Regions from separate parts of the Bradyrhizobium sp. 63_E2_N1_3 genome, predicted to be linked through region 2. Evidence: predicted binding sites of a transcription regulator. Region 2 holds the regulator's gene; the other holds the start of a gene.
The links. The regulator PhoB, encoded in region 2, activates phosphate uptake and scavenging genes when phosphate is short. The targets are predictions, from matches to a motif close to TGTCATNNANCTGTCAT.
Positions count from the first base shown of each region.

Region 1: phnC (phosphonate ABC transporter ATP-binding protein) is a predicted target of PhoB. The motif match lies at 5,382-5,398, and genes of this name have one in related genera.

Region 1 is NZ_CP197235.1:8,430,306-8,445,980, forward strand. It holds gene phnH (phosphonate C-P lyase system protein PhnH) at 1-225, opposite strand, end outside; gene phnG (phosphonate C-P lyase system protein PhnG) at 230-694, opposite strand; gene phnF (phosphonate metabolism transcriptional regulator PhnF) at 814-1,545, shown strand; gene phnE (phosphonate ABC transporter, permease protein PhnE) at 1,672-2,520, opposite strand; gene phnE (phosphonate ABC transporter, permease protein PhnE) at 2,517-3,401, opposite strand; gene phnD (phosphonate ABC transporter substrate-binding protein) at 3,478-4,413, opposite strand; gene phnC (phosphonate ABC transporter ATP-binding protein) at 4,473-5,282, opposite strand; gene AB7531_RS40185 (chloramphenicol acetyltransferase) at 5,457-6,128, shown strand; gene AB7531_RS40190 (alpha-D-ribose 1-methylphosphonate 5-triphosphate diphosphatase) at 6,125-7,318, shown strand; gene AB7531_RS40195 (DUF1045 domain-containing protein) at 7,337-8,035, shown strand; gene AB7531_RS40200 (hypothetical protein) at 8,039-8,647, opposite strand; gene AB7531_RS40205 (selenium-binding protein SBP56-related protein) at 8,731-10,131, opposite strand; gene AB7531_RS40210 (dihydrodipicolinate synthase family protein) at 10,424-11,362, opposite strand; gene AB7531_RS40215 (methyl-accepting chemotaxis protein) at 11,480-13,561, opposite strand; gene AB7531_RS40220 (enoyl-CoA hydratase) at 13,683-14,453, opposite strand; gene AB7531_RS40225 (MarR family winged helix-turn-helix transcriptional regulator) at 14,465-14,914, opposite strand; gene AB7531_RS40230 (TetR/AcrR family transcriptional regulator) at 14,960-15,613, opposite strand.
Region 2 is NZ_CP197235.1:8,600,519-8,616,193, reverse strand. It holds gene AB7531_RS41025 (haloalkane dehalogenase) at 1-521, shown strand, start outside; gene AB7531_RS41020 (Rdx family protein) at 533-760, shown strand; gene AB7531_RS41015 (lysylphosphatidylglycerol synthase domain-containing protein) at 1,213-2,268, shown strand; gene AB7531_RS41010 (ATP-binding protein) at 2,301-3,599, shown strand; gene pstS (phosphate ABC transporter substrate-binding protein PstS) at 3,744-4,757, shown strand; gene pstC (phosphate ABC transporter permease subunit PstC) at 4,901-5,890, shown strand; gene pstA (phosphate ABC transporter permease PstA) at 5,892-6,737, shown strand; gene pstB (phosphate ABC transporter ATP-binding protein PstB) at 6,734-7,555, shown strand; gene phoU (phosphate signaling complex protein PhoU) at 7,567-8,283, shown strand; gene phoB (phosphate regulon transcriptional regulator PhoB) at 8,299-9,006, shown strand; gene AB7531_RS40975 (GcrA family cell cycle regulator) at 9,242-9,754, opposite strand; gene AB7531_RS40970 (aspartate aminotransferase family protein) at 10,211-11,419, shown strand; gene argF (ornithine carbamoyltransferase) at 11,419-12,342, shown strand; gene AB7531_RS40960 (Hsp33 family molecular chaperone) at 12,640-13,647, shown strand; gene apaG (Co2+/Mg2+ efflux protein ApaG) at 13,821-14,213, opposite strand; gene AB7531_RS40950 (OpgC domain-containing protein) at 14,394-15,659, shown strand; gene AB7531_RS40945 (SGNH/GDSL hydrolase family protein) at 15,659-15,675, shown strand, end outside.

The DNA of each region.
Region 1 (15,675 bases), 170 kb from region 2:
TCGCTCCGTCATCCGCTCATCGAGCCAGAGCGGCGTGTCGTGATCGAACAGCGTCAGCGCGATCGCGGCAGTGCCGCGCATCGTTGGCGCGGGCGCTCCCGCCATCGGCACGATGCGCTGGACCGAGCCCGGTCGCGCCATCGCGTCCATCACGGAACGAAAGGTCGATTGCGCCGACAAGACCTTGTCGACGAAACCCGGCGGCAGTTCCGCAATCGTGGTCATGGCCTCACCCCTCACCGCGCACCATGGTGTAGAAATCAACCTTCGTCGCGGCGGTCTCGGCCGCCGCCTGCTTGCGCTGGATCATAAGCTGCTCGCGCAACGGCGCGATAACGTCACGCTCCACCGCCTCACCGAAATCACTGGACTGCGCCAGCGCGTCGCAGAGCGCGATCAGCCGCGCCTTTTCGCCATCGCGCCCCAGCGTGTAGCCGAAGCCGACCTCGCCGCTCGCGAGCCGGACCGCTGCGCGAGACACCGTGGCTTCACCGAGATTGAACGGCGCGCCGTCGCCGCCGACCCGGCCGCGCAGCATGACGAGACCGTTTTCCGGCGCGCGTAGCTCCTGATGCGCCGGCAGGGCGAGAGCGCGGAGGCGAGCGGCGATCTCGCCCGCCTCCGCGTGCGCCAGCACGGCCATCGCGGCCTTGCGCTGGACTTGCTGGTTGTTGTGCTGGGTCACCCAATCCACCGAGCTTTTGACAGAACTTGCCGAATCCAAGTTGTCTATGATAATAGACAACTTGATACGGAAGCGCCATGACTGTTTCGTGACAAACGTGTGATTTCTGAAGTAGGCTTCTCGGCGACATGAGCATGCAGGACACAGCCTCTTCGGGCGTCGCGCTGTGGCGCCTCGTTGCCGACGGCATCGAGCGCGGCATCGCCGACGGCCGCTTTGCAGCCGGCGACAAGCTGCCGGGCGAGATGGAGATCGCCGAGACCTATCGCGTGAACCGCCACACCGTGCGGCGCGCGCTGGCCGCACTTGCCGAGCGCGGCATCGTGCGCGCCGAACGCGGCAGCGGAACCTATGTCGAGGCGCAGCGCCTCGCTTATCCCTTGCGCTCGCGCACCCGCTTCTCCGAGATCGTCGGCGCCGACGGCCGCGAACCGCATGGCCGGCTGATCGAGGCGTCCGACGACGTCGCGACCCGCGAACTGGCGCGCGAACTGGGATTGAAGGCCGGCGCGCCGCTGGTGCGGATCGAGGCGATCCGCCTCGCCGACCGCACGCCGATCTGCGTCTCCACCACCTGGCTGTCAGCGGAATTGTTTCCGGGCGCGGGTGAGGTATTCGCCGCGACGCGCTCGATGACGAAACTGCTCGAGCATTACGGCGTCCGCGACTACAGCCGCGGCGCGACCCGGATCACCGCCGGCATCGTGGACGCAACCGATGCCGCGCGGCTCGATCTGCCGCTGGGACGGCCGATCCTGGTGGTCGACGCGACCGACCACGATCTCGCCGGCAAGCCGCTGGTGACCAAGCACTCGCGCTTTGCAGCGGAGCGGGTGGAGTTTCTGGTGGAGAACGGGTGAGCGGGCGACCACGCAGGGCTCGTAGGGTGGGCAAAGGCGCACTTGCGCCGTGCCCACCATCTCTCCCCGATATCTAAGCAGAAGTGGTGGGCACGCTTCGCTTTGCCCACCCTACGGCGCCGGCGATCAGGCGACAGCTCGCCGCCCAATGATCGCAAACCGCAACTTGCTCGAAATAAAATCGATCGCGGCGACGGCGACCAGAATCATCAGGATCAGGAACGACACCCGCTGCCATTCCAGCACGCGGATCTGCTCGGCGAGTTGGAGGCCGATGCCGCCGGCGCCGACGATGCCGATGATGGTGGCCGAGCGCGTGTTGGATTCGATGAAATAGAGCACCTGGCCGGCGATCACGGGCAGCACCTGCGGCAGCAGGCCGAAGCGGATTTCGTGCAAAGCACTGCCGCCGGAGGCGCGGACGCCTTCGACCTGCTTCTGGTCGGCGCCCTCGATCGCCTCCGAGAACAGTTTGCCGAACGCGCCGAAATCCGACACGGCGATGGCGAGCACGCCGGCGAACGGACCAAGCCCGACGACGTTAATCCACACCAGCGCCCAGATCAGGGTGTCGACGCCGCGGATCGAATCCAGGAAACGGCGGACCGGAAAACGCAGGATCTGCGAAGGTATGACGTTGCGCGCGGCCAGCAGGCTGACCGGAAGCGCGAACAGCGCGGCGAGCGTCGTGCCGAGCAGCGCGATCGACAGCGTCTCACCCAGCGCTTTCAGATAGACCGGCAGCGAAGAGCCCGGATCGGGCGGGATCATCATCAGGCCGATCCAGCCGAGCTGGCTCAGCCCTGCGAAGAATCGCGACGGCGAGAAGTCGAGATCGACGAGGCCGTAAACCAGGATCGCAAACGCCGCGACGATCATCGCCGGCATCGCGAGCCGCGCCGAGGCGGGGCGATCGAACACATCGGGGTAGCGCGCGCGAAGCTCTCGCGTGTCGACCTCCTGCGGTCTCGTCACGTCCGTGCCTCCTTGCCGAACAGACGGCCGCGTAGCCAGCCCGTAGTGATGTCGATGATGAAGACCGTGATGATGATGGTGAGCAGGATGGCACTGACGTCGGAGTAATAGAACTTGCGGATGGCGACGACGAGCTCCTGGCCGATGCCGCCGGCGCCGACGAAGCCCATGACGGAGGCTTCACGGACGTTGATCTCGAAGCGCAGCAGCGCGTAGCTGGCATACCCCGCCGTCACCTGCGGCACGATCGCAAAGCGCATGCAGGAGAGCCAGCTCGCGCCGGTCGAACGGATGCCCTCGACCGGCTTCATGTCGGCATTCTCGACGATCTCGGAGAACAGTTTGCCGAGCGCGCCGGTGGAGTGGATCGCGATCGCGAGCACGCCGGCCATCGGCCCGAGCCCGAAGGCAATCACGAAGATCAGCGCGAAGACGATGCCCGGCACGGTGCGGGCGAATTCGAGCAGGCGACGCACCACGAAGCGCAGCCAGGGCGACGGTGAGGTGTTCTCAGCCGCGAAGAAATTCAAGGCGAAGGCCAAGGTCGCGCCGATCAGCGTGCCGACGTAGGAGATCAGCAGCGTCTCGCCCAGCATCTTCAGCCATTTGCGCCAGCCCCACAGCCACTCGCCGGCATCGGTCCAGACCCGCTGGCCGCTATCGAGCGTGAGGATGCGGTCGAAATAGCTGATGAAATTGCCGAAATGGGCAAAGAAGGTGCGCAGGTTCACTTCCGCGCCGATCGCGGCAAGAAACAGCGCTGCGGCAAAGATCACCAGCCCCAAAAGGAGTCGGAGCCGCTTGCGCGCGACCGCCTGGCGATAGGCCGCGTTGAGCACGGCGAGCTGCTGCTCGGGGAGGATCGAAACCGCGACGGTCATCTGGCCAGGGAAGGTAGTCGATCAAAGAGAAAGAGCCGGGTCCATCGACCCGGCTCCAGTGCTATCGTCCCGAAACTCAGGACGCCTTCTTCTTACGCAGTGCATCGACGAACTTGATCAGCTCGATCGTGCCATCCCAGTCCTTGGTGGTGGCGGGATGAAAACCCTTCTTCTGGCCGTCCTGGAGGCGATCGAAGGCCGCCTTGTCCTTGGCCGGCGCGTCGAAGAACGCCTTGGCGATCGCCGCCTTGGCATCTTCCGGCAGGTCGGAATTGTAGGCGTAGGGGCCGTTGATGATCGGCGCCGACTTGTGGATGATGCGGAAATCGTCCTTCTTCATCGGCGAGCCGTCGGCATTCTTCAGCATGCCCTTGGTCAGCATCTGCGCCAGCGTGGAATCGTCATCGCTGGTCCACTGGTTGGCCGCAACGTCGACCGTGCCCTGCGCCAGCGCCAGGATCGCGTTCTCGTGGCTGCCGGTGAAGACGACCTTGCTGAAATAGGTGTCGGCATCCGTGATGCCCATCTTGTCGAGCTCGAAGCGCGGCACGTTGTTGCCGGAGGTCGAGTTCGGATCGACGAGGCCGAGGTTCTTGCCCTTGAGCTGGTCGACGCTCTTGTAGGGGCTGCTCGCCTTGACGAAGAACACAGAGTAGTAGCCGGTCGAACCGTCGGCGTTGATGTCGTTGGCGAAGGCATCGGTCTTGACGCCGGTCAGGCGGGCGCGGGCGAATGACGCCGAGCCGTAGCTGGCGATATGGATGTTGCCGGCGCGCTGGCCCTCGATGACGGCGGCGTAGTCGTTGGCGATGCGCAGCGTGACCTTCACGCCCAATTCCTTGGAGAGATAGTTCATGAACGGCGCCCAGCGCTCGGTCACGCCCGAGGCGTTTTCCGCCGGAATGACCGCGAAGGTCAGTTCGGGGTATTTGGCTTTCCAGTCGTCGGCGGAGGCCGAAGTCGTGAACGCGAGCGCGGCGGCGCCGGCAAGAACCAGTCTGCGAGTGATCATGATACCCTCTTCATCGGTTGGGGTCGGTTGACGCAAAAATTGGCAACTACAGGCGCAGCTCAGGCAGCCGCGGCCGTTCCGAGCGCCGGCACACCCTCAGGCACCGGCACGGGCATTCCGCCCATGACGTCGGAGGCTTCGAGATCGTAGAGCTCGCGCGCGACGTGGTCGGTCAATTCGGCAGGCGCGCCGTCGAACACCACGCGCCCCTGCGCCATGCCGATCAGGCGATCGCAATAGCTGCGCGCCAGATCGAGCGAATGCAGGTTGCAGAGCACGGTGATGCCGAAATGCTTGTTGATGCGCAGCAGCGCATCCATCACGATCTTGGTGTTGCGCGGGTCGAGCGAGGCGATCGGCTCGTCGGCGAGGATGATGTCGGGCTGCTGCACCAGTGCGCGGGCGATCGCAACACGCTGCTGCTGGCCGCCGGAGAGCTGGTCGGCGCGCTGGGCGGCGAGTGAGGCGATATCGAACTGTTCGAGCGCCGACATCGCCAGCGCCTTGTCGTGCTCGGGCCAGGTCTGCGTCAGCGAGCGCCAGGCCGGCATCGTCGCGAGGCGCCCCATCAGCACGTTGGTGAGCACATCGAGCCGGCCGACGAGGTTGAACTGCTGGAAAATCATCGCCGAGCGCGCCCGCCACTGCCGCAATTCCTTGCCGCGCAACGCGGTGACGTCGAGGCCGTCGAACAGGATGCGGCCCTGCGTCGGCGTCGCCAGGCGATTGATCATGCGCAGCATGGTCGACTTGCCGGCGCCGGAGCGCCCGATCACACCGACGAAGCCGCCGGGGGAGATTTGAAACGAAGCGTCGTCCACCGCGGCTTTTGCGCCGAAGCGGCACGTCAGACCTTCAACCACCAGCATAGAGGGCTCCAGAGTAGCTGGCTGCCACCGCTAGCGCCGGCACTTGACACTTGTGTGACACGCGGATCGCGCTGCGGCGATCCTACACACCTCTTCCCCTGTCATCGCATCGTCATGACGTTGTCATCAGGGCACTCGAAGAGGTACGCCCGCCCTCGACCTATCGGATGTAGCATGGCCGGCAAAACGCTCTCGGTTCAACCGACCATCGACCCTTCGGCGAAGCTGCATGAGACCAGGCTCGGCACCTATACCGAGGTCGGTGCGCGCACGATCCTCACTGAAGTCACGATGGGCGATTACTCCTATGTCGTGAACGACGCCCAGATCACCTACACCACGATCGGAAAATTCTGCTCGATCGCGGCGATGACGCGCATCAATCCCGGCAATCATCCGATGCATCGCGCCACGCAGGCGCATTTCACCTATCGTTCCAGCGCCTACTTCGAAGGCGAGAGCGACGACACCGAGTTCTTCGACTGGCGGCGCCAGCATCACGTTCATATCGGCCACGACGTCTGGATCGGCCATGGCGCGATCGTGCTGCCCGGCCGCAACATCGGCACCGGCGCGGTGATCGCGGCGGGCGCCATCGTCACCAAGGACGTGCCGGCCTACACCATCGTCGCCGGCAATCCGGCGCGCATCGTGCGGCGGCGGTTCTCGGAAGACGTCGCCGGACGGCTGGCCCAACTCGCCTGGTGGGACTGGGATCACGACAAATTGCGTGAAGCACTGCCCGATTTCCGCAAGCTCGGGATTGAAGATTTCCTCTCGGCATATGAAGCACGGGCAAGCTCCCTCACCCGTTCCCCTGCCAGCAAACGAAGCGCGGTCGCTTGACAGACATCTTCCTTGAGGGCGGCCGGGCCCTGATCGGCTCCGAGCTCGTCGAAACTTCCATTCTGGTGTCCGGCGCGGACATTGCGCAGGTCGATGCCTCTCGCGGCCGTGCGCGGCTGGCGATCGATGCGCGCAACCTGCTGGTGCTGCCCGGCATCGTCGATCTGCATGGCGATGCCTTCGAGCGCCAGATGATGCCGCGCGCCGGCGTCGACTTCCCGATCGACGTCGCGCTCGCCGACAGTGACCGCCAGGCGATCAGCAACGGCATCACCACCGTCTTTCACGCCACGACCTGTTCGTGGGAGCCGGGCCTGCGCAGCGCCGGCAATGCGCGCGCCCTGATGGAGGCGATCGAGCGGCAGCGCCCGCAATTCGCCGCCGATACCCGTTTCCACCTGCGGCACGAGACCTACAATCTCGAGGCCGAGGCCGAGATAAGCCAGTGGCTCGCCGAGGGCCGCGTCGACCTGTTCGCCTTCAACGACCACATGGACGGCACCGTTGCCGACATGGCCAAGCCGCGCAAGCGCAACCGCATGGTGGAGCGCACCGGCCTCTCGGGCGAGGAATTCGACCGGCTGGTCGAGCGTGTGCTTTCGCGCGCCAGTGAAGTGCCGGCTTCCGTGTCGCGGCTTGCCGCAACTGCCCGCGCGGCCGAGGTGCGGATGCTCTCGCATGACGATGCGACGCCGGCGATGCGGCAGGAGTTTCGCGAGCTGGGCGCTGACATCGCGGAGTTTCCGATCAGCGAGGAGACCGCGCGAGCGGCCGCGGCCGCGGGCGATGCGATCGTCTACGGTGCGCCGAACGTCGTGCGCGGCGGCAGCCATACCGGCTGGACCCGGGCATCCGACATGATCGCGAAGGGGCTCTGCTCGGTGCTGGCGTCGGACTATTACTATCCCGCGCAACTGCTCGCCGCGTTCCGCCTCGCCGCCGACGGTGTGCTGCCGCTGCCGAAGGCCTGGGATCTGGTCTCTGCGGGACCAGCGCGCGCGACCGGCCTTGCCGATCGCGGCGTGCTCGCAGAAGGATGCCGCGCCGACATGCTGCTGGTCGACGACAGCGTGCCGCTGCGGCCGCGGCTGATCGCGGTGGTATCAGGCGGAAAGCTCGTGCATCTCACTGATGCGACGCGACTGCTCGCTGCGGCGGCGACGCCGCGCGAGGCTGTTGTTGCGGCCTGAACCGGTTATGCTCGGGCAATGACAGATTTTCCCCGCTACGCGATCTACTTCGCAGCCGGCGCCGACAGCGCCCTCTCCCGCTTCGGCGCCAAGCTGCTCGGCTATGATGTCTACACCGGTGAGGAGATGCCGTTCCCTGCCGACGCATCGCGTGTTGCGCCGGATTGGCGCGACGTCACGGCCGATCCCCGCAAATACGGTTTCCACGGCACGCTGAAGGCGCCGATGTCGCTGGCGCCAGGCAGGACTGAAGCCGAGCTCGTCGCAGCCTGCGCGGCCTTTGCCGGCAAGGCGCGGCCGATGCCGTCAATCCGTCCGGTCGTCGACTCCATCAGCGGCTTCATTGCGGTGATTCCGACCGAGCCGGTGGGCGCGCTCCAGCAACTTGCCGCCGATTGCGTCCGCGAATTCGACGACTTCCGCGCGCCCATGACGGCGGAAGACCGCGCGCGGCGCAAGCCCGACAAGCTCACTGAGCGGCAGCGCGACTATCTCGACCGCTGGGGTTACCCTTACGTGATGGAAGAATTCCGCTTCCACATGACGCTGACGGGACGCCTGGATGCAGAACGGCGCGGGCCGATCCTGGAGATGCTGCGCGCGAGGTTTGCGACGCTCGGCCTCGAGACGCTGGTGATCGACCGGATCGCGCTGTTCAAGCAGGATGATGCCAGGGCGCGCTTCCGCTTTGTCGGCGAGTGGGCGTTGGCGAAGTAGGCCTCAGCGCCAGCTCGCGAGATTGAAGGCAAGCGCCACGGCGCCAACCAGAATGAGGCTGGTCGCCCAGATTGCATCCAGATTGAACCAGCTTCGCGCGACGAACCTCAATCCCAGATAGCGGTAGACCAGCCACGCCAGACATCCGCCGGCACTGACCATGGCGACAACGTGCACCAGGGACACCAGCACCGCCATCCCGAGACTTGTCTTCAGAAGACTTGCCTTCATCAGCGCGCCCGCCGCCTCATGGCCGGCATCGAGCTCGAAGGCCTGGCAGAGCCCGAGATAGATCGGCACGAGCATCAAGGCCGCGCCGTGGGCAATGGCAACGGCGAATGACCAGAGCGCCAATTGCGTTGGCGGAATTCGTGCCAGCGTGCGCGGATGGCGTCGCTCGATCAGCCGATAGACGCCGAAGCCGATGACGAGAAGACTCGCGCCGAGCTGGATCGAACGCTGCCACTCGGCCAGCACGAGCAGGAACGCGAATGGCAGCAGCACGAGAAGTGTTGCCAGGAGATGTCCGGCCGCCAGAGCCCACAACGCGCGGAACAGCGCGCGCGGGCTCTTGTCCATGAGCCCAGCCGAAACGGCGAGCGGCCATCCCATTCCCGGATTGACGCCGTGATAGAGACCGCTCGCAACAAGAGCGAGCCACAGCCAGCCGAGCGGCCAACTCCCGTGCTGCCAGCCTAGGCCGACGGGTAGCAAAAGGAGTCCGTCGAACAATCGCCGCCCTCCAGCCTGATCTGGTGCGCACGATATCCGTCGGGGAAGCTCACGAAATAGTCCTTGGCGAGCTCGAGGCCGCCGTCGCGGCCGACATTGGCCATGACTTCGACGCCCGGAACCCCATCGGGATAGAATTGATCATCCCAGGTGGAATACAGCGAATTGGTCCAGTACACGCGCTTGCCGTCGCGGCTGATCTCGACCATCTGCGGACCGGCCGCAAATGCCTTGCCGTTCGGATGGGGCGTGCGGCGCGCGATGCCGCCGATGTGAACCGAGCCCGCGAGCTTCGGCTTTCGCGGATCACTCACATCGTACTGGCGCATCTCACCAGTGCCCCAGCACGAGACATAGAGAAACCGGTCATCCATCGACAGGTCGATGTCGGTCACCAGCGGTGGCACGGCGCCAAATCCCTGCAGCAGCGGCGGGAGCTTCTCCTTTGGCGCGGGCTCGGGCGGGATCGTCGCCGTCTTCTCCGCATGGAATTTTCCGCCTTCGCGCCACCAGGTCCAGATCGACGCTTCGAGGTTGGTGGTGTCGACCACAACGCCAACGAAGCCGTATTCGCGAACCGGATCGTGCGCGGGCCGCACCTCCAGCGCCATCTGATGATTGGCGCCGAGGTCGATGGTCTGCACGTTGCGACGGGCGCGGAGATCCCAGAAGTGGAGACGATGGCCATATTTGTTCGCCAGCAGATCTTCCGCGACGATCCCGTTCTCGAACTGCGGCGGCAACGCCCATTCGCTCGTCACCATGTAGTCGCGCGGCAGGTTCCACCAGAAATCATAATGCAGTGTCTGCGGACCGCGGTCGATCTCCCACCGTCCAAGGACCTCGAACGTCTCGCAATCCATGATGAAAACGCCTGGAGGCCCGTTGGTGCCGTCCTTGCCGCCGCCGCCCAGCGTGCTCACATAGACGCCGTCCGGCCCGCAATGGATGGTATGCGGCCGCGAGTAGCCGGTCTTCTTGAAGATTTCCTCGGGCTCGATGATCTTGTGGATTTTGGCTTTGGTCGGATCGGGCTTGGTATCGATGATGTAGATCCGCGACGAGCGTATCCCGGGGATGATGAGATAGCGCCGCTCGATGAAGGCGTGTCCGGCGAGCGGAGACAAGGCGGAGGAACAGGCATTCCAGCCGAAGTGATGAAACTCATCGCCCTTGTTGGGCATCGTCACCGTGTGGACGATTTGGCTGTAGGTCGGCGATCCCGGCTTGACGTCGATGACCGCGAGAGCATCCGGTTTTGAGAAATCCGGACTGAGCAGCAGCGTGTAGGCAAAGTTCTCTGCAGGTGCTTCCATCGCCAGCTTAGGCGATGCGTGAAAGGTGGGATCCGGCCTCATCGTCATGGCACTGCCTCCCTGTTTCGTCGGCTCGCTCCAACCTGGCTCGGAATAGCGGCATAATGAAGAGCTGCTCAGCGACGTCTTGAGAAGCTCCGCGGACCTGGTTGGCGAGCGTGCAAGGAGCGTACAATATGTCATCGCCGGCGTGCGGAAAACCGCCCGAACCGCGCTAATTCGACGCCCTCAGCCAGACGGAAGCCGGCGGGATCAGGCCAGCGCGCACCTCACACTCGGCGTCGCCCCCGCGAAGGCGGGGACTGCCGAGAGAGCTAGCGACAACCGAGTGGGTGCGGCGCTACTTCCCCCACCGCAACGCCAGCGCATCCCGCTCCTTCGCGAGTTCCAGCAGCCCTGCCCGCGTTGCCGGGTGCAGCGGCTGGAGCGGATGCCGCACGGCGTCCGATTTGATCACGCCGCCGGCCTGCATCATGGCCTTGCAGGCGATCAGGCCGCATTGGCGGTTTTCGTAGTTGATCAGCGGCAGCCAGCGCTCATAGGCGGCCTTTGCCTCTTCGCGCTTGCCGGCGAAATAGGGATCGATGATCTGGCGGATGCCGTCGGGATAGCCGCCGCCCGTCATCGCGCCGGTGGCGCCGGCGTCGAGATCGGCGAGCAGCGTGATGGCTTCCTCGCCGTCCCACGGTCCCTCGATATCCTTGCCGCCCGCCTCGATCAGGCTGCGGAGCTTTGCCGCCGCGCCCGGCACCTCGATCTTGAAATAGCGGATGTTGGCGAAGTCGCGCGCCAGCCGCGCGAGCAGCTCAACCGACAGCGGCGTTCCGGCAACAGGCGCGTCCTGGATCATGATTGGAATGTTGATCGCGCCGGACAGCACCTTGAAGAACTCGACGATGCCCTTCTCGGGCACGCGGAAGGTCGCGCCGTGATAGGGCGGCATCACCATCACCATCGCGGCCCCCGCCGCCTCCGCCTGCTGGCTGCGCGCCGCGCAGACGGCCGAGCTGAAATGCGTGGTGGTGACGATCACGGGAACCCGGCCCGCGACATGCTCCAGCACCGCATGCATCACGGTTTCGCGCTCGGCATCGGTGAGCACGAACTGCTCGGAGAAATTGGCGAGGATACAGAGACCATTCGAGCCCGCATCGATCATGAAATCGATGCAGCGGCGCTGGCCCTCGAGGTCGAGCTCGCCGCGCTCGTCGAAGATGGTGGGCGCGACCGGGAACACGCCGCGATAGGGGCGCTGGGCGTTGTGTGGGGTGGCCGGCATCGAACTCTCCATCCTTGATACGTCTGTTGCGGCACTCCCGCAGCGCCACAGATGTACCCGCCGCGTGAAGCGGCGGCAATGCCGTTCGCGCGACGCCCAGACGGATGACGATCGAGGTTATGCGGTCTTCACGGCCCCCAAAAAGCCCTCGACCGCGACGCGAAGACGATCGGCATCGCCCGACATCTTCTTCACGGATTCGGACAGCACCGTGCCGGCGTTGCCGGTTTCCTGGTTGAGTCTCGCGACGCTGCCGATGGTGTCGGTGACCTCGCGGGTGCCCTGGGCGGCCTGCTGGAAGTTGCGCGAGATCTCGGTGGTGGCCGCGCGCTGCTCCTCGACGGCGGCTGCGATCGCCGTCATCTTCTCGTCGATGCCGCTGATGGCGCCCCCGATCGAACGGATGGCGGTCACGGCCTGGCCCGTCGCGCCCTGGATCTCCTCGACCTGGCGCGAGATTTCTTCGGTTGCGGTTGCGGTCTGCGCGGCGAGGCTCTTGACCTCGCCGGCGACCACGGCAAAGCCGCGGCCGGCCTCGCCCGCACGCGCCGCTTCGATGGTCGCGTTCAGCGCCAGGAGATTGGTCTGGCCGGCGATGGCGTTGATCATCTTCACGACCTCGCCGATCCGGCTCGCGGTCTGATCGAGGATCTCGACCGTCGCGTTGGTCCGCTCGGCCTGCGACACCGCCTCGCGCGCCTCGCGGGCGCTCAACTGCACCTGTGCGGAGATCTCGCCGACGGATGCGGAGAGTTCCTCGGTCGCGGCCGCGATGGTCTCGAGATTGTTGGTGGCCTGCTCGGCTGCGGAAGAGACTGCCGCGGTCTGGCTGGTCGACTCTGATACCAGCGTGCGCACATCGGTCGCGGTGGCATCGAGCTCCCTCGCCGACGCCGCGACACTGTGGATCACCGCCTGCACGGTGTCGTCGAAGCTGCGGCATGCGTCGTCCACGGTGCCGGAGCGGGCGAGTTGCAACGCCTGCTGCGATTCGCGTTCCTGGCCCAGCCGCTCGGCGGTCGCCGCGCTCTCGCGCAGGCTCTCGAGCGCGGCAGCCATGGTGCCGAACTCGTCGGGATATCGGGATCGCGGCACGGGCGTCGCATAATCACGGGCGCCGATTCGCGCGATGGCGTCGAGGATGGCGCGGACCGGGCGCATCAGGCGATTGCGCACCACGTAGACGCCGGCGAGGGTCACGGCGAGCGCGAGCAGAAACGCGAGCGACTGCACGATGAGGTTGGTGAGCGCCTTGGTCTGCACGGCCTCGGCACGCGCGATCGACTGATCCAGCGCTTTGGTCGCGACCCCGACAATGAGCGGGAACGGCGACTGGCAGAGCGTATTCCACTCCGAAGCGGGCATCGCGGGCTTGCCGCTGCCGTCGAGATTCTTGGTGAGATCGCCGATCTGCTTCAGGACGCCATCGGTCTTGGTCTTCGCGTCCGACGCTGCCGTCACCAGCTCCGCCGTCACGTCGGGCGCGGCCAGCAACTCGGCCATGCCCGCCCAGCCGGAGGCGATCGTGCCGTCCCATTGCGCCACCGACCGCTTCTGAACGTCGTCGAGCGGCTTGCTGCTGTTGATGTTCGAGCGAAGCGACGAACAATGGACCCCATAGCGGTCGCGCACCTGCCAGGCGAAGCGGCGGACCTGGATCATGCGGGCGATGTAGGGATCGTTCATCCAGGCGCGGTTCGACACCGCGGTGGAGGCGAGGTTCGCAGTGTCGATGACCTTGGTGACGGCATCGTACCAGGAATTGGTTCGCTCCATCTTGCGCTCGGCGCGCGGAAGCCTGGCCTCGTCGTAGAACAGCTGGAATTGCGGCGCGGCTTCGTTCCAGCGCTGCTTCAGCGTGCCGGCGAGCTCGTCGCGGCGTGCGAAATCGACGGTCGGGAGTGCAGCGCTGATCCCTTCATAGCCGCCCTGCTCGGCCTTCTCGGCTTCGGCGAGTTTTGCCTTGGGATCGTCCTCGCCAAGGATGGCGCTCTGGGCATCGCCACGATTGTTGCGCAACGCGAGCACGCCATGGAAGATCGCCTTGTCGGCAGCGGCGAGCCGCGCCGTCTCGAGACTGTCGCTGTAGCGACCGAACGCTCCGAACATCTGGATCGCGGTAGAGGCCAGCGCACCGGCGGCCAGCAGAGCCATCAAGGTCAGGAGAAGCGAGCTTACCGATTTCTTAAACATTGCCATGAGTCAGGGGGCCTGCATTGTACTGCCGGCCACCCTGCATCGCGACATGCCAAGGATCGGTTAAGGTTTTAGTCAAATTGCCGGAAGTGCCCGGTCTGTAAGCGCTTTAAGACTAGCGAAATCAGGCAACCTTGGTGAAATCCGGCGGCCGGCGCTCGGCGAAGGCGGTGAAGGCCTCGCGTGCTTCCGCCGTGCGCAAACGCTGCGCGAATTGCTCGCCTTCGGCCTGCATCTGTGCGACCAGCGCCTCGCCGTTGCGCATCAACTTCTTGGTCGCAGTAAGCGCGCCGGCCGGCTGGCGAGCGAGCCGCTGCGCCAGCGCGAGCGCCTCGGCATCGAGCTTGTCGAGCGGCACCACACGGTTGGCAAGGCCCCATTCCAACGCCGACCTCGCCGGTACGGTCTCGCCCAGCGCGAACATCTCGTAGGCGCGGGCGTAGCCGATGCGTGCCGGCATCAGCAGGCTGGAGGCGGCCTCCGGCACCAGCGCGAGGCTGACGAAGGGCGTCGACAATTGCGCGTTGTCGGCGAGCACGACGAGGTCGCAATGCAGCAGCATCGTGGTGCCGACGCCGACGGCGCGGCCCTGCACGGCCGCGACGAGCGGCCGGGTGCAGCGCGCCAGCGACTGGATGAAGCGCACGACGTTACGGCTGCCTTCGGACTTGCCGGCTGCCACGGCGGCGAATTCGCCGACATCGTTGCCGGCGGTGAACATGTCACCCTCGCCGCGGATCAGGATCACGCGGGCGGACGGATCGAACTCGGCGGATTCGATGGTGTCGGCGAGCTTGCCGTACATCGCATCCGTCAGCGCGTTCTTCTTGTCGGGGCGCGCCAGCGTGAGGGTGAGAATTCCGTTGTTGTTCTCGATCCGGACGTGCTCGGTCATGGGTCTCTCCTTTAGTCGTCTGAAGGTCTTGGAAACTTGTCCTGAATGCTGGTCAGCCAGCGCGCGACGATGTCGATCTCCGCGCTGGTAAATCCGTCCGTCAACGCGGCGTTGATCTGCGCCGCGTCAGTCTTCGCCTGCGTCAGCACGGTGCGCCCCTTCGGCGTCAGCCATACGCGCCAGGCCCGGCCATCCTCGCGATCGGCCCGCCGCTCGACCAGCCTCGCCGCAGCACTGCGATCGACGAGGCCTGAGATGCCGGCCGGCCCCATGTCGAGCGCCGCGCCTGCCTCGCCCATCAGCACGCCGTCCTGCTTGCCGAGGATGAACAACAGCCCCGCCTGCGCCGGCGTGACCTCGTTCTGCGGCTGCGCCGCCATCCAGCGCTGCAAACGGCGTTGCGCGACGTTCAGGAGGTAAATAAGCCGATGATGCCTCGCTGCGGCTTCTTTATTTCGCATGCGAAATAGATAGCCGAGCCGAACCGGATTGTCAAAGGGAGACGGCTACGCGGCGCGGCAGCCATCGAGGAACAGCGCCGCGCAGGTTTGCACGCGGCGCTCGATCTGCTTGCGTGACGGCAGCGGCATGCCCCCATAGATCGCCGCGCGCTGCGGCGCCGATGCGACCATGCCGATCAGCATGCCGGCAACTTCCTCCGCATCATCGATGGCGATGCGCTTGCGCTTGACCTGGACACGCAGCCAGCCCGCGAGCGTACTGACGGTGCGGGAAATGCCGTTGCTGTAGAAGTTGGCGGCGAGCTCGGGGAACGCGGCGGATTCCTGCAGCACCATGCGCTGCAGCGCCACGACCTCAGGATCGAGCGCGAGATCGGCGCAGGCCAGCAGCGCGGCACGCAGGCCCGTCTCGATATCGACCTCGTCGCTTCCTTGCAGATCGACGGCGGAGAGCAGCCGCTCGAGCCTGTCCGCGCACATCGCCTCGAACAGCGCGGCCTTGCCCGGAAACAGGCGATAGAGCGTCTTGGTCGAGATGCCGGCGCGGCGTGCCAGCTCTTCGGTGCTGGTCGCGGCATAGCCGTCGACGGCGAAGGCGTGGCGCCCGGCGTCGAAGACGATCTGCCTCGTCTCCTCGTCGCTGCGCAGTTGCGGCCGCCCGCGGGGGCGGCATTCACCTGATGGCTTTGCCTGAGCCATGCTTTTAAATGACGCCTGTCATTCCATTGACAATTCCAAAGCTAGTCTCATTTTGGAAATCG
Region 2 (15,675 bases):
TTCACCACACCGAGGTCGCGGAGGAGCAGGACCACGCCGAGGCGGCGAGGGCGGCGTTCCGCAAATTCAGGACGCCGGGCGAGGGCGAAGCGATGATCCTCGAGGCGAACGCGTTCGTCGAACGCGTGCTGCCCGGTGGCATCGTTCGCAAGCTCGGCGAGGACGAGATGGCGCCTTACCGTGCGCCATTCCCGACGCCGGAGAGCCGCCGGCCCGTTCTCGCCTTTCCCCGCGAACTGCCGATCGCGGGTGAGCCTGCCGACGTCTACGAGATGCTCCAATCCGCGCATGCGGCGCTGGCTGCATCGTCCTATCCGAAGCTGTTGTTCTCGGGCATGCCCGGCGCGCTCGTCGCGCCCGAATTCGCCGAGCGGTTCGCAGCCTCGCTGAATCACTGCGCATTGGTGCGCCTCGGACCTGGGCTGCACTTTCTCCAGGAGGATCACCCCGAGGCGATCGGCCGCTCCGTCGCCGGCTGGATCGCCGGCATCGAGGCCGTGCGCCAGCAGCGCGCTGCCTGAAGGCGGGCGAGATGGCTGATGTGACCATCATCTATTGTCGTCCCTGCGGCTACGAGAAGCGCGCCAAGGACGCCGCTGCTGCGCTGCGGCAGCATCTGGCGCTGGAGGCGGCTCTCGTGCCCGCCAAGGGTGGGATCTTCCAGGTCAAGGTCGGCGACAGCATCGTCGCCAGCCGCAGGAAGGGCCACTTTCCCGGTACCGACGAAATCGTGGCCGCCGTCACTTCCGCGTGGCACTGATCCGGGGCGGATTCCGATCGCTTCCTGAGGCCGCTACCGTCGCCGCGGCCTTTCGGCCCACCTGAATCCCTGAACAACAGCGCCGGCCACCCCCTCTTTCGCCAGGCGGGGGCGGCCCATGGATTGACGTCGGCTTAAGTCGTGACGGAACATTGTGCGGTCGAAATCATCAAAACTTCATGGCGCCTGCGCAGGATTGCCATGGAGATTCGCGTCAGTCTTGCCGCCGAAAGCGCCAATCCGTGCATCAGGAGCCCGCAACCCTGCCTAAAATATTGAAGGCACGAGTTTTTGTTCGAATTGCTGAATTCCACTCCGCCCCAAAACGCGCTAGTGGAAGGGCATGGGGCATGCGCGATGCCGGAGCCGGCGGCAAGGGTTCGTTGAATGCCTGTGCGTCGTCCGCCTGTCCGCCGGCCACCCCGGCCGCTGAAGCGTTGTTCGAGGTCTAGATGCTGGAAGCCATACGCAGGGCGATGACGTTTCTGCGCCAGAAGCAAGTCCTGCATAAGCTTGGAGTTGTGATCAGCGTCGCGGTCATCGGCATCGCTTGCTATGTGCTCTACCACATGCTGCGGGGCATCGACGTCAACGAGGTCCTCGAAGCGATCAAGAGCACCGAGCCGAGCCAGATCGCGATGGCGGCGCTGTTCGTGGCCGCGGGCTATTTCACCCTGACCTTCTACGATCTGTTCGCCGTGCGCGCGATCGGTCACGCCCATGTGCCCTACCGCATCAATGCGCTTGCCGCCTTCACCAGCTATTCGATCGGCCACAATGTCGGCGCCAGCGTCTTCACCGGCGGCGCGGTGCGCTACCGCATCTATTCGGCCTATGGCCTGAACGCGATCGACGTCGCAAAGATCTGCTTCCTCGCCGGCCTGACCTTCTGGCTCGGCAATGCCGCGGTGCTCGGCCTCGGCATCTCCTACCATCCGGAAGCCGCTGCCGCGATCGACCAGCTTCCGCCCTGGCTGAACCGGATGCTGGCGATGATGATCATCGCGGGGCTGGTCGCCTATGTGGTCTGGGTCTGGACCCAGCCGCGGGTGGTCGGCCGCGGGCCCTGGACCGTGGTGCTGCCGGGCGGCCCGCTGACGCTGCTCCAGATCGCCATTGGCATCATCGATCTCGGCTTCTGTGCGCTGGCGATGTACGTGCTGGTCCCGGACGAGCCCAATCTCGGCTTCGTCGTGGTGGCGGTGATCTTCGTCTCGGCGACGCTGCTCGGTTTCGCCAGCCACTCGCCGGGAGGGCTCGGCGTGTTCGATGCCGCCATGCTGGTCGGCCTCTGGCAGATGGACCGCGAGGAACTGCTGGGTGGCATGCTCCTGTTCCGCGTCCTCTATTATCTCTCCCCCTTCGTCATATCTGTAATCTTGCTGACGTTTCGCGAGGTTATAATCGGCGCTCGATCGAAGCGCTTGCAGCAGGCGGCGCTCAAGCTCGACCCCGGCCCGGCGCGTGAAGCCGCCTATGTGAGAGAGCGCAGCGACACCGGCGCCTGACCGGCGCATCCCCTTAGGAGAAGCCCGCCCCGATGGCGATCGACGCCCCATCTTCTCCCTCCGCGCAGCCCTGGTCCGACCGGCTGCGGCACTCGACCGTCATCCTGATCGCCGCGGCGCTGGCGCTGTCGGTGGTGGTCTCGCTCGGCGAATTGTCGGTGATGCGGGCGGCGACGGTGTTCCTCTGCATCGCGGCCGCAGCGCTGATCCCCTGGCGGCTGCACGACAATGCCGCCTCGCGCGACGACACCCGCCGCGTCAACCCGGTCGAGAGCGCGGCGGTGGCCGCGGTCGTCGCCGGCATGCCGGATCCGGCGGTGCTGCTCGACCGCGCCGGGCGTGTCATCCATCTCAATGCCGCCGCCGCCCAGCTGGCGCCGGCACTGCGCAAGAACGAGCTCGCCCAGTTCGCGCTGCGCTCGCCGGAGATCATCACGGCGCTGCGGGAGTCGATCGCGACCACCGAGCCGCGGCGCACGACCTATCTCGACCATGTGCCGGTCGACCGCTGGATGGAGCTGACCATCACACCGGTGCCGGTGCCGACCTCCTTCGGCGGCGCCGACAAATGCATGCTGATGACATTCCACGACCAGACGCCGCTGCGCCGGGTCGAGGAGATGCGCGCAGACTTCGTCGCCAATGCCAGCCACGAGCTGCGCACGCCGCTCGCCGCGCTGTCGGGTTTCATCGACACGCTCCAGGGCCAGGCCAAGGACGATCCCAAGGCACGCGAGCGGTTCCTCGGCATCATGCACAACCAGGCGACCCGGATGGCGCGCCTGATCGACGATCTGCTCTCGCTGTCGCGGGTCGAGCTGTCGGCCCATGTGCGGCCCGACACCCTGGTCGACCTGCTGCCGATCATCTTCCAGGTCGCCGACGGGCTCGAGCCGCTGGCGCGGGAGCGCCAGGTCGAGGTCGAAACCCATCTGCCTGAGACCCCGGTGATGATCGCGGGCGATCGCGAGGAATTGCTCCGCCTGTTCGAGAACCTGATCGAGAACGCCCTCAAATACGGGGCGTCGGGCGGACGTGTCATCGTGTCGCTGGCCGCCGCGGCAGCCACTGATGGAACTCAGGAAATCCGGGTCCTGGTCCGCGATTTCGGACCCGGCATCGCGCCCGAGCATCTGCCGCGACTGACCGAGCGGTTCTACCGGGTCGACGTCGGCGACAGCCGCTCGCAGGGCGGGACGGGGCTCGGATTATCGCTGGTGAAACATATTCTTAACCGCCATCGCGGCCGGCTTTTGATCGAGAGCGTGCCCAAGCAGGGCGCCGTTTTCACGGCCTGTTTTCCCCAGGCGAAGACCGCGGCTTCAACCTGATATTCAAGCGATTTCAATCGCTTGGCCGTGTCATCCAGCTGTCACGAAACCTTCGTAAAAGCACAGCCGACCGCTCCTAAAGGGGCGGCACGGGGAGCGCGATCGGGCGCGGATGGCGCTTCGCTCCCCTGTATGGAGACCACCATGAATTTCATCAAAACTATCGTCGCTGCCGGCTTGGTCGCCGCATCGGCGACGGCGGCGTTTGCTGCCGACATCACGGGTGCCGGTGCGACGTTCCCGTTCCCGATCTATTCCAAGTGGGCTGACGCCTACAAGAAGGAGACCGGCAACGGTCTGAACTACCAGTCGATCGGCTCGGGCGGCGGCATCAAGCAGATCCAGGCCAAGACCGTGACCTTCGGCGCCAGCGACGCGCCGCTCAAGGCCGAGCAGCTCGAGAAGGACGGCCTCGTCCAGTGGCCGATGGTGATGGGCGCCATCGTTCCGGTCGTCAACATCGAGGGCGTGAAGCCCGGCGAGCTGGTGTTCGACGGCGAGACCCTGGCCAGCATCTATCTCGGCAAGATCACCAAGTGGGACGACGCCGCGATCAAGAAGCTCAATCCGAACGTGAAGCTGCCGTCGGACGCGATCACCGTGGTCCGCCGCTCGGATGGTTCGGGCACCACCTTCAACTTCACCAACTACCTCGCCAAGGCCAGCGCGGACTGGAAGAGCAAGGTCGGTGAGGGCACGGCGGTCGAGTGGCCGGTCGGCGTCGGCGCCAAGGGCAACGAAGGCGTGTCGGGCAACATCAGCCAGACCAAGAACTCGATCGGCTACGTCGAGTACGCCTATGCCAAGCAGAACAAGCTGACCTACACCGGTCTCGTCAACAAGGCCGGCAAGCCGGTGCAGCCGACCGTCGAGGCCTTCCAGGCCGCGGCTTCCAATGCCGACTGGGCCAAGGCGCCCGGCTACTACGTCATCCTGACCGACCAGCCCGGCGACAAGTCCTGGCCGATCACGGCGGCGACCTTCATCCTCATGCACAAGGATGCCACCGACAAGGCAGCCTCGCAGGAAGCCATCAAGTTCTTCCGCTGGGCCTTCAAGAGCGGCGGCAAGGCGGCTGAAGAACTCGACTACATCCCGATGCCGGACCCGGTCGTCCAGCTGATCGAGAAGACCTGGGCTGCCGAGATCAAGAGCTAAGCGCTCTTGTCCCGGACTGGGCGCCGGGATCTCACAAGACCTCCGCTCCGGATCGGCCTCGCGCCGCATCCGGAGCGCAAGACCAACAACAAGACCGACAACAAGCGTATATCAAACGGGCACAGGGGATCGGCGTGGCAGAGATGGCCGTTCAGAGCGATGTAATCGACGACGCCGGACCGTATGACCGCGCCAAGGCCTTGGGCGCCTTCAAGCTCGGCGACCTCACCTTCTACTGGATCACGCGGCTGTCCGCGATCTCGGTGCTCCTCATCCTCGGTGGCATCATCATCTCGCTGATCGTCGGCGCGTTCCCGGCGATGAAGGAATACGGCTTCGCCTTCCTGTGGACGCAGCGCTGGGCGCCGTCGGCAGATCCGCCCGTGCTCGGCGCGCTCGGCCCGATCTACGGCACGCTCATCACCTCCTTCATCGCGATGGCGATCGCCATTCCGGTCGGTCTCGGCATTGCGATCTTTCTGACCGAGCTCTGCCCGCAATGGGCGCGCCGCCCGATCGGCATGGCGATCGAGCTGCTCGCCGGCATTCCCTCGATCATCTACGGCATGTGGGGCTTCTTCGTGCTCGGCCCGTTCCTGGCCAACACGTTCCAGCCCTTCATGATCAAGATCTTCGACGGCGTCCCCGTGCTGGGCGCGATCTTCGCAGGCCCGCCGTCCTATCTCAGCCTGTTCAACGCGGCGCTGATCCTCGCCATCATGGTGCTGCCCTTCATCACCTCGATCTCGGTCGACGTGTTCAAGACGGTCCCGCCGGTGCTCAAGGAAGCCGCCTACGGCGTCGGCTGCACCACCTGGGAAGTCGTGCGCAGCGTGGTGATCCCCTACACCCGCGTCGGCGTCATCGGCGGTGTCATGCTGGCGCTCGGCCGCGCGCTCGGCGAGACCATGGCGGTGACCTTCATCATCGGCAACTCGTTCCGCATCTCGTCGTCGATCTTTGCCCCGGGCACCACGATCTCGGCGGCGATCGCATCGGAGTTCGCCGAGAGCGACGGCCTGCACCAGTCCGGCCTGATCCTGCTCGGCCTGCTGCTGTTCGTGCTGACATTCTTCGTGCTCGCGGCTGCACGGTTGATGCTGATGCGTCTTGAAAAGAAGGCGGGGAAGTAACATGAACCCGATCTACGCACGCCGCCGCCGCATGGACATCGTCATCCGTGTGCTCTGCCTGGCTGCCGCTGCCTTCGGCGTCACATGGCTCGCGCTGATCCTGATGACGCTGCTCTACAACGGCATTGCCGGCCTGAACCTGGAGCTCTTCGTTGCGGACACGCCGCCTCCGGGCTCGACCGAGGGCGGCCTGCGCAACGCCATCGTGGGTTCGATCATCATGACCGTGCTCGGCGTCGGCATCGGCGCGCCGCTCGGTCTGTTCGCCGGCACCTATCTCGCCGAGTACGGCCGCAACGACCGCCTGACCTCGGTGATCCGCTTCATCAACGACATCCTGCTCTCGGCGCCCTCGATCATCATCGGCCTGTTCATCTATGGTGCGGTGGTGGTGCCGATGCGCGGCTTCTCGGCGATTGCCGGCTGCCTCGCGCTTGCGGTGATCGTCATCCCGGTGGTGCTGCGCACGACCGAGGACATGCTGCTGCTGGTGCCGAACGCACTGCGTGAGGCGGCCTCGGCGCTCGGCCTGCCGCGCTCGCTGGTGATCAAGCGCATCGCCTATCGCGCGGCGCGCTCGGGCCTCATCACCGGCGTGATGCTGGCCACCGCCCGCGTCGCCGGCGAGACCGCGCCGCTGCTCTTCACCGCGCTGTCGAACCAGTTCTTCAGCCTGGGTCTGAACAAGACGATGGCGAACCTGCCGGTCACCATCAATAATTTCGTGCAGAGCCCCTACGCCTACTGGAAGCAGCTCGCCTGGAGCGGCGCGCTGCTCATCACCCTGACCGTTCTTGCCCTGAATATTGGCGCGCGCATTCTGAGCGCCGAGAGGACCGCAAAATGAGTGATCTTTCCGTATCGATGAGCGCGGCCGGTGGTTTGCCCCAGGCGCCGGTGCTGCCCGAAGCTCCGGCCAAGGTGACGGTGCGCAACCTCAATTTCTATTACGGCGAGCACCACGCGCTGAAGAACATCAATCTGGCGCTCGGCACCAACCGCGTCACGGCGTTCATCGGCCCGTCGGGCTGCGGCAAGTCGACCCTGCTGCGCATCTTCAATCGGATGTACGACCTCTATCCGGGCCAGCGCGTCACCGGTCAGCTCATGCTCGACCAGACCAACGTCCTCGACCCCAAGCTGGACCTCAATTTGCTGCGCGCCCGCGTCGGCATGGTGTTCCAGAAGCCGACGCCGTTCCCGATGACGATCTACGAGAACATCGCCTTCGGCATCCGCCTTTACGAGAAGATCTCGAAGTCCGAGATGGACGACCGCGTCGAGAAGGCGCTGCGCGGTGGCGCGCTGTGGAACGAGGTCAAGGACAAGCTCAACGCCTCCGGCCTGTCGCTCTCCGGCGGCCAGCAGCAGCGCCTCTGCATCGCCCGCACGGTCGCGGTGCGGCCCGAGGTGATCTTGTTCGACGAGCCCTGCTCGGCGCTCGACCCGATCTCGACCGCCAAGGTCGAGGAGCTGATCCAGGAGCTGTCCGAGAACTACACGATCGCGATCGTCACCCACAACATGCAGCAGGCGGCGCGCGTCTCCGACAAGACCGCCTTCATGTATCTCGGCGAGCTGATCGAGTTCGACGACACCAGCAAGATCTTCACGTCGCCGACCGACCGGCGCACGCAGGATTACATCACCGGCCGGTTCGGCTGAGGAGACGGAACATGGGTTCTGAACATACCGCAAAGGCCTTCGACACCGACCTCCAGGAGCTCACGCGCCTGGTCGCCGAGATGGGCGGCATCGCCGAGCGCATGATCGTCGATTCCGTCGACGCGCTTATCCGCCGCGACGTCGCGCTCGGCCAGCGCGTCGTGACCATCGACGCCGAGCTCGACGCGCTCCAGAAGAAGATCGAGGAGCGCGCCGTTCTCACCATCGCGCGCCGCCAGCCGATGGCGGTGGATCTGCGCGAGATCGTCGGCGCCATGCGCGTCGCGACCGATCTCGAGCGGATCGGCGACCTCGCCAAGAACATGGGCAAGCGCGTCGCGGCGCTGGAGACGGATTTCCATCCGCTCAAGCTGTTCCGCGGTCTGGAGCACATGACCGACCTCGTGCAGCAACAAGTCAAGTCGGTGCTGGATGCCTATGCCGCGCACGATCTGCCGGCGGCGATGGCGGTGTGGAAGGGCGACGAGGAAGTCGACGCCATCTGCACCTCGCTGTTCCGCGAGCTCCTCACCTACATGATGGAGGATCCGCGCAACATCTCGTTCTGCATCCATCTGATGTTCTGCGCCAAGAACATCGAGCGCATCGGTGACCACGCCACCAACATCGCCGAGACCGTGTTCTACATGATCGAGGGCCAGGCGATCACCGACAAGCGGCCGAAGGGCGACATGACGACCTTCGCCACGACGGTCCCGAACACTTAAGGAGCGACGAACACCATGGGCGCACGCATTATGGTGGTTGAGGACGAGGAAGCTCTCACCGAGCTTCTCCGCTACAACCTCGAAGGCGACGGCTATGACGTCGAGACGGTGATGCGCGGCGACGACGCCGACACCCGCCTCAAGGAGCACATCCCCGATTTGATCGTGCTCGACTGGATGCTGCCGGGCCTCTCCGGCATCGAGCTGTGCCGGCGGCTGCGCACCCGGCCCGAGACCAAGCAGCTCCCGATCATCATGCTCACCGCGCGCGGCGAGGAGAGCGAGCGGGTGCGGGGCCTTGCGACCGGCGCCGACGACTACATCGTCAAGCCGTTCTCGGTGCCGGAGCTGCTGGCACGCGTGAAGGGCCTGCTCAGGCGCGCCAGCCCCGAGCGGCTCGCCACCGTGCTCGCCTATGGCGACATCGAGCTCGACCGCGACAAGCGCCGCGTGGCGCGCTCGGGCCGGCCGATCGATCTCGGTCCGACCGAATATCGCCTGCTGGAGTTCTTCCTGGAGCATCCCGGCCGCGTGTTCTCGCGCGAGCAGCTGCTCGACAGCGTCTGGGGCCGTGACATCTACATCGACGAGCGCACCGTCGACGTCCATATCGGCCGCCTGCGCAAGCTGCTCAATCTCGGCCGCGAGCAGGACCCGATCCGCACCGTCCGCGGCGCGGGCTACGCACTGGACGATCGCTTTGCGAAGGCGGAGCAGGCGTAGCTCGGTGAGCTGCGGCCACACTCTCGGTGTCGTCCCGGACAAGCGCAAGCGCGGGTCCGGGACACCCACAGCGAGCGGTTATTTTGTGAAAAGGTAACTCCGAGTCCCCGTAGCCACATCTTGCGGTGGTTAAGGGTCCCGGATCTGCGCGCGCTCGAGGCGCGCTTGTCCGGGACGACATCGGATTTGTTGAGCCGCCATCGTGTGACGGCTCCTTTCTGAGCTCAGAACGACTTCAGCGCGGACCCGGCTTCGCCGGCGCGCGCCGGCGATCGGCCGCGGGCTGATACGCCACGCGCGAGTGCTGGGCGCAGTAGGGCAGGCCGGAGAGCGCCTTGCCGCCGCAGAAGAAGAAATCCGGGCTCGAGGGATCGCCGACCGGCCAGTGGCAGGTGGCCTCGTTCAGCTCCAGCAGCGACAGCCGCTGGCTCATCGGCACGACGTTGTCGTAGGTGACCGGTTCGGCCTCGACCTCGACTTCGAAGGCCTGCGCCAGCGCGGTGTTGCCGCGCGCGATCGGGCGTGTCACCCGCATCATGTGCTGGGCGGGGCGCGCCTTGCGCGGCCGCGGCGCTGCCGATGAAGGGCTCTTGGCGCGGCCCGACAGGCCGAGCCGGTGCACTTTGCCGATTACGGCATTGCGGGTCACATTGCCGAGTTCAGCGGCGATCTGGCTGGCCGAAAGTCCGGCCTCCCAGAGCTTTTTCAGCTGCTCGACGCGATCATCCGACCAGGTCAAAACGGTCATTGCACCCTTTCCTTCGCCGGCGCCTGCCATCCTGGCGGCCGCACGGCGAATGCCTAAGCTTCGAAAAACCCGTGCCGCCAGAATCCCTTAAGGCTCGCCGGGCGCACCAGATGCGCCCGAACGCTTACGCCGGTACATGAGGACTTAGAGGATCAGAACTGCTGCACGAGATGTCGTATCTGACAAGCCAAACGCTACAATATGGCGTGACTCACGCGCAAGAGTCCGCCGACTCGCTTCCACATGTTCCGTGGCGGAAATACGCAAAATCGCCACCGCAAGACTACGGATTCTGCGTTTCGCGAGGCTTTCCGGGCGGCATTGACACCGGTTTCACCAGGCATAAGATAGTCAGGCGTGCCGCCCTTAAAAGGCGGCACGTTTCGTTTTCCGGGCCGGTCAATGGTGCGTTGCGCAATGCACGCTCACACCGTCCGCAACATTCAAGTGATCGTCATGACTAACAGCGCAGCGCCGCATTTGCTCCCCGTTTTCGCCAGGTCCGACCTCGGTTTCGAGCGCGGTGAAGGCTGCTGGCTGATTGCGACCAATGGCGATCGCTATCTCGATTTCACCTCGGGTGTGGCGGTGAATGCGCTCGGCCATGCTCATCCTGCGTTGGTCAAGGCGTTGCAAGAGCAGGCCACCAAACTCTGGCACATGTCGAACCTGTTCCAGAGCCCGGACGGCGAGAAGCTCGCCGCGCGTCTGTGCAACGAAAGCTTCGCGGACTTCGTGTTCTTCTGCAATTCCGGCGCCGAAGCGCTGGAAGGTGTGATCAAGCTGGTCCGCCATCATCACTTCTCCAAGGGTCATCCGGAACGTTACCGCATCATCACCTTCGAAGGCGCCTTCCACGGCCGCACGCTGGCAACGCTCGCCGCGACCGGTTCGGCAAAATATCTCGAAGGGTTTGGCCCGCCGATGGACGGCTTCGACCAGGTCCCGCATGGCGATATCGAAGCCGTCAAGAAGGCGATCGGTCCGCAGACCGCCGGCATCCTGATCGAGCCGATCCAGGGCGAGGGCGGCGTGCGTTCGGCAACGCCCGCCTTCCTGAAGGCGTTGCGCCAGCTCTGCGATGAGAAGGGCCTGCTGCTCGCGTTCGACGAGGTGCAGACTGGCATGGGCCGCACCGGCGATCTGTTCGCGCATCGCCGCACCGGCGTCACGCCTGACGTGATGTCGCTGGCCAAGGCGCTCGGTGGTGGCTTCCCGATCGGCGCGGTGCTGGCGACCGCGGACGCGGCTGCCGGCATGGGGCCCGGCTCGCACGGCTCGACCTTCGGCGGCAATCCCCTCGCGATCTCGGCTGCCAATGCCGTGCTCGACGTCATGCTCAAGCCCGGCTTCTTCGACCACGTGCAGAAGATGTCGCTGCTGCTCAAGCAGAAGCTCGCCTCCGTGATCGATCGTTATCCCGACATCGTCAGCGAAGTGCGCGGCGAAGGCCTTCTGATCGGCATCAAGGCCGTGGTGCCATCCGGCGATCTTGGCGCGGCGTTGCGCAACGAAAAATTGCTCACGGTCGGCGCCGGCGACAATGTCGTGCGCTTCCTGCCGCCCTTGATCGTCACCGAAGCCGAAATCGAGGACAGCGTCGGGCGGCTCGAGCGCGCCTGCGCCGCGATCTCGTCCAGTCAGACCAAGCGGGCGGCGAGCTGATGAGCAAGTCCCCGAAGCACTTTCTGGATATCAACGAGCTCCCGTTGTCGGAGCTCAAGAGCATGCTCGCGGCCTCCTCCGCCATGAAGGCGAAGCAGAAAGCGCACCAGCCGGTGAAGCCGCTGGAAGGCAAGACGCTGGCGATGATCTTCGAGCGTCCGTCCACCCGCACCCGCGTCTCGTTCGACGTCGCCATGCGCCAGCTCGGTGGCGAGCCGATCATGCTGACCGGCGCCGAGATGCAGCTCGGCCGCGGCGAGACCATCGCCGACACGGCGCGCGTGCTGTCGCGCTATGTCGACGCCATCATGATCCGCATCCTCAATCACGAGGCCCTGCTGGAGCTGGCGGAATATGCGACGGTGCCCGTCATCAACGGCCTGACACGGCGCTCGCACCCTTGCCAGGTGATGGCCGACCTCATGACCTACGAAGAGCATCGCGGCCCGATCGAGGGCAGGACGGTGGCCTGGACCGGCGACGACAACAACGTGCTGGCGTCCTGGGCGCATGCCGCCGAGCGTTTCAAGTTCAAGCTCAATGTCGCGACGCCGCCGGAGCTTGCGCCGAAAAAGGTGATGCGGGACTTCATCAAGGCCACCGGCGCGCCGATCGTGCTCGGCACCGATCCCGAGGCTGCCGTGAAGGGGGCCGACTGCGTCGTCACCGACACTTGGGTGTCGATGGGCGACAAGGAAGGCGAGCACCGTCACAACGTGCTCAAGCCCTATCAGGTCAATTCGAAGCTGATGTCGCTGGCCAAGCCCGATGCGCTGTTCATGCATTGCCTGCCCGCCCATCGCGGCGAGGAAGTCACGGACGAAGTGATCGACGGCCCGCAATCGGTCGTGTTCGACGAGGCCGAAAACCGCCTGCATGCGCAGAAGGGCATTCTGGCCTGGTGCTTTGACGCGGTGAAGTAACGCGACGGTGGAGCGGGTGGCCGCGCTGGCGGCCGCATCCACCGCTGTCGTCCCGGACCAGCGCCGCACAGCGGCGCGCCGATCCGGGACCCTTAACCACAGGAAGTTGTTTGGCGAGGACGCGGAGTGGTCGTCGCCGGTTACATTGTAATCCTGTGGTTATGGGTCCCGGGCTCGCGCTTTGCGCACCCCCGGGACGACCCTGAGTTTGTCGTGCTTTCGTGCGATCTTTTCTGCATGCCGGGGAGCGTTCCGCGCCCTCTTCCATTTTCCTCCATCGACCCCAGATAAAGCGCCATGGTTTCCCAATCCCCTGACATGAAAACCGGGCCTGAAGGCCCGGTTCGCGCGCCATCAGCGGTTCCCATCGATGACGCCGTGCTGCCTTACGAGGTCGACGCACTCGACGTGCGCGGTCGCCTGGTGCGGCTTGGTCCCGCGCTCGACGAGATCCTGACCAAGCACGATTATCCCGCTGCCGTGGGCAAGCTGCTCGGCGAGGCCATCGTGCTGACGACGCTGCTCGGCTCGGCGCTGAAGTTCGAGGGCCGCTTCATCCTCCAGGCCCAGACCGACGGTCCGGTGTCGTTCCTGGTCGTCGACTACATGGCGCCGGATCGCCTGCGCGCCTATGCGCGCTACGATGCCGAGCGCCTCGGCGAGACAAAAGATTCCGGCACGCTCCTCGGTAACGGTCATCTCGCCATGACCATCGACCAGGGTCCCGACATGAGCCGCTACCAGGGTCTGGTCGCGCTCGACGGTGGCAGCCTGGAAGATGCCGCCCACGAATACTTCCTGCGCTCCGAGCAGATCCCGACGCGCGTGCGTCTAGCCGTCGGCGAGGAGTGGCGCTCGAACGACGGCGGCAAGCATCGCTGGCGCGCCGGCGGCATGCTGATGCAGTTCCTGCCGAAGGCGCCCGAGCGCGCGCGTCAGGCCGATTTGCATCCCGGCGATGCGCCCGAAGGCGCGGAGGTGCATGCTGTCGCCGAAGACGACGCCTGGGTCGAGGCGCGTTCGCTGGTCGAGACCGTCGAGGACGTCGAGCTGATCGACCCCGAACTCTCCGGCGAGCGGCTGCTGTTCCGCCTGTTCCACGAGCGCGGCGTGCGCGTGTTCAATCCGCTGGTTCTGAAGGCGCAATGCTCCTGCTCGCGCGACGCGGTTGGTGCGATGCTGAAGAGCTTCTCGCCCGACGACCGCGCCGCGATGGTCAAGGACGACAAGGTCGTCGTGACCTGCGAATTCTGCTCGTCGGTGTACCAGTTCACGCCGCACGAGGCGGGCGTGGAAGACGCGTAGGCGTCGCATCCTCCGTCGTTGCAAGCCACACACTCGGTGTCATCGCCCGACTTGATCGGGCGATCCAGTACTCCGAAACTGTTGTGATGGATTCGAAAAGCCGCGGCGTACTGGATGCCCCGGTCAAGGCCGGGGCATGACAGTTGTGGGTGTTCGCACGAAATCGCCTGCCCCTAGTTCAACACCCGCTTGTTGTCCGGGCTGTCCAGCGAGAACGTCGGCACATCGATCTCGAAGCGTTCGCCGCTTTCGCTGACCATCTGGTAGCGGCCGGTCATGAAGCCCGAGGCGGTCGCGAGCGGCACGCCGGAGGTGTATTCGAAGCGCTCGCCGGGAGCCAGGGTCGGCTGCTCGCCGACGACGCCCTCGCCCCTGACCTCCTGCTGGCGGCCGGTGGCGTCGGTGATGATCCAGTGCCGCGTCTTCAGCTGCACGGTTTCGTCGCCGGAATTGGTGATGACGATGGTGTAGGACCAGAAATAGCGGGAGCGGTCAGCCGACGACTGCTCCGGAACAAAGTTCGGCTCGACGGTCACTTCGATCTGGCGGGTCACGGCGCGATACATGGCTGCCATCATAACGAAAACCCGGCCGGGAACCAACGCCCGCAGGCGGTTTTGGTGACATCGTGCCGCCAGAATTGCCGAGGAAGTAGACCCAATGTGATCCGGCCGCTTTGCGAGACGACGGCCGGACCTGTACACTCCATGACACGTCGCGATTTGCGGAAGGGTTTCGAACCCCCGATGACCATTGCCGACCAAGTGACGGGATCGACGATCGCGGGAACCGGCAAGCCTGCGGAGGCCAGACCTGCGGAGGCGAAGCTGCGCTCCGCCGCGCCGGCCATCACGCTGCCCGCCATCGGCGAGCGCGAGCTCCGGCTCGACCTGTTCCGCGGGCTCGCACTGTGGCTGATCTTCGTCGACCATCTGCCGCCGAGCCTTTTGACCTGGTTCACGATCCGCAATTACGGCTTCAGCGACGCCACCGAGATCTTCATCTTCATCTCCGGCTACACCGCGGCGTTCGTCTACGGTCGTGCCATGCTCGAAAGCGGCTTCGTCGTCGCTACCGCGCGCATCCTGCGGCGCGTCTGGCAGATCTATGTCGCCCACGTCTTTCTGTTCACGATCTTCCTCGCCGAAATCTCCTACGTTGCGACCAGGTTCGAGAACCCGCTCTACACCGAAGAGATGGGCATCATGGATTTCCTCAAGCAGCCCGACGTCACGATCGTGCAGGCGCTGCTGCTGCGCTTTCGTCCGGTCAACATGGACGTGCTGCCGCTCTATATCGTGCTGATGCTGGCGCTGCCCTTGATCTTGTGGCTGATGAAATGGCGGCCCGACGTGACGCTCGGCCTCTCGGTTCTGCTCTACGCGGTGACCTGGGAATACGACCTGTATCTGTCGGCCTATCCGAACGGCTTCTGGGCGTTCAATCCCTTCGCCTGGCAATTGCTTTTCGTATTCGGCGCATGGTGTGCGCTCGGAGGTGCGCGACGCATGTCGCGCATCCTGGCGTCCCGCGTCACGATGTGGATATCGATCGCCTATCTGGTCGCGGCGTTCTACGTGACGCTGACCTGGTATGTGCCGCAGCTCTCCCACTTCATGCCGAGGCGGCTCGAGCAGTGGATGTATCCGATCGACAAGGCCGATCTCGACGTGCTGCGCTTCACGCATTTCCTGGCGTTCGCCGCACTCACCGTTCGCTTCCTGCCCCGGGAATGGCCGGGCCTGAAATCGCCCTGGCTGCGGCCGCTGATCCTCTGCGGCCAGCATTCCCTGGAGATCTTCTGCCTCGGCGTCTTCCTCGCCTTCGCCGGCCATTTCATCCTGGCCGAAGTCTCCGGCGGCGCAGCCATGCATGCGCTGATTAGTCTCTCCGGAATCCTGATCATGTGGGGCGTTGCCTGGGTGATTTCGTGGTACAAGCGCGTGGCTGACAAGAGCGGTGCGAAAACCAAAAACGCCGTCGGCAACGCCGATCTGGCGGGAGGGGGCTGATGAAGGCGAAGGTTCT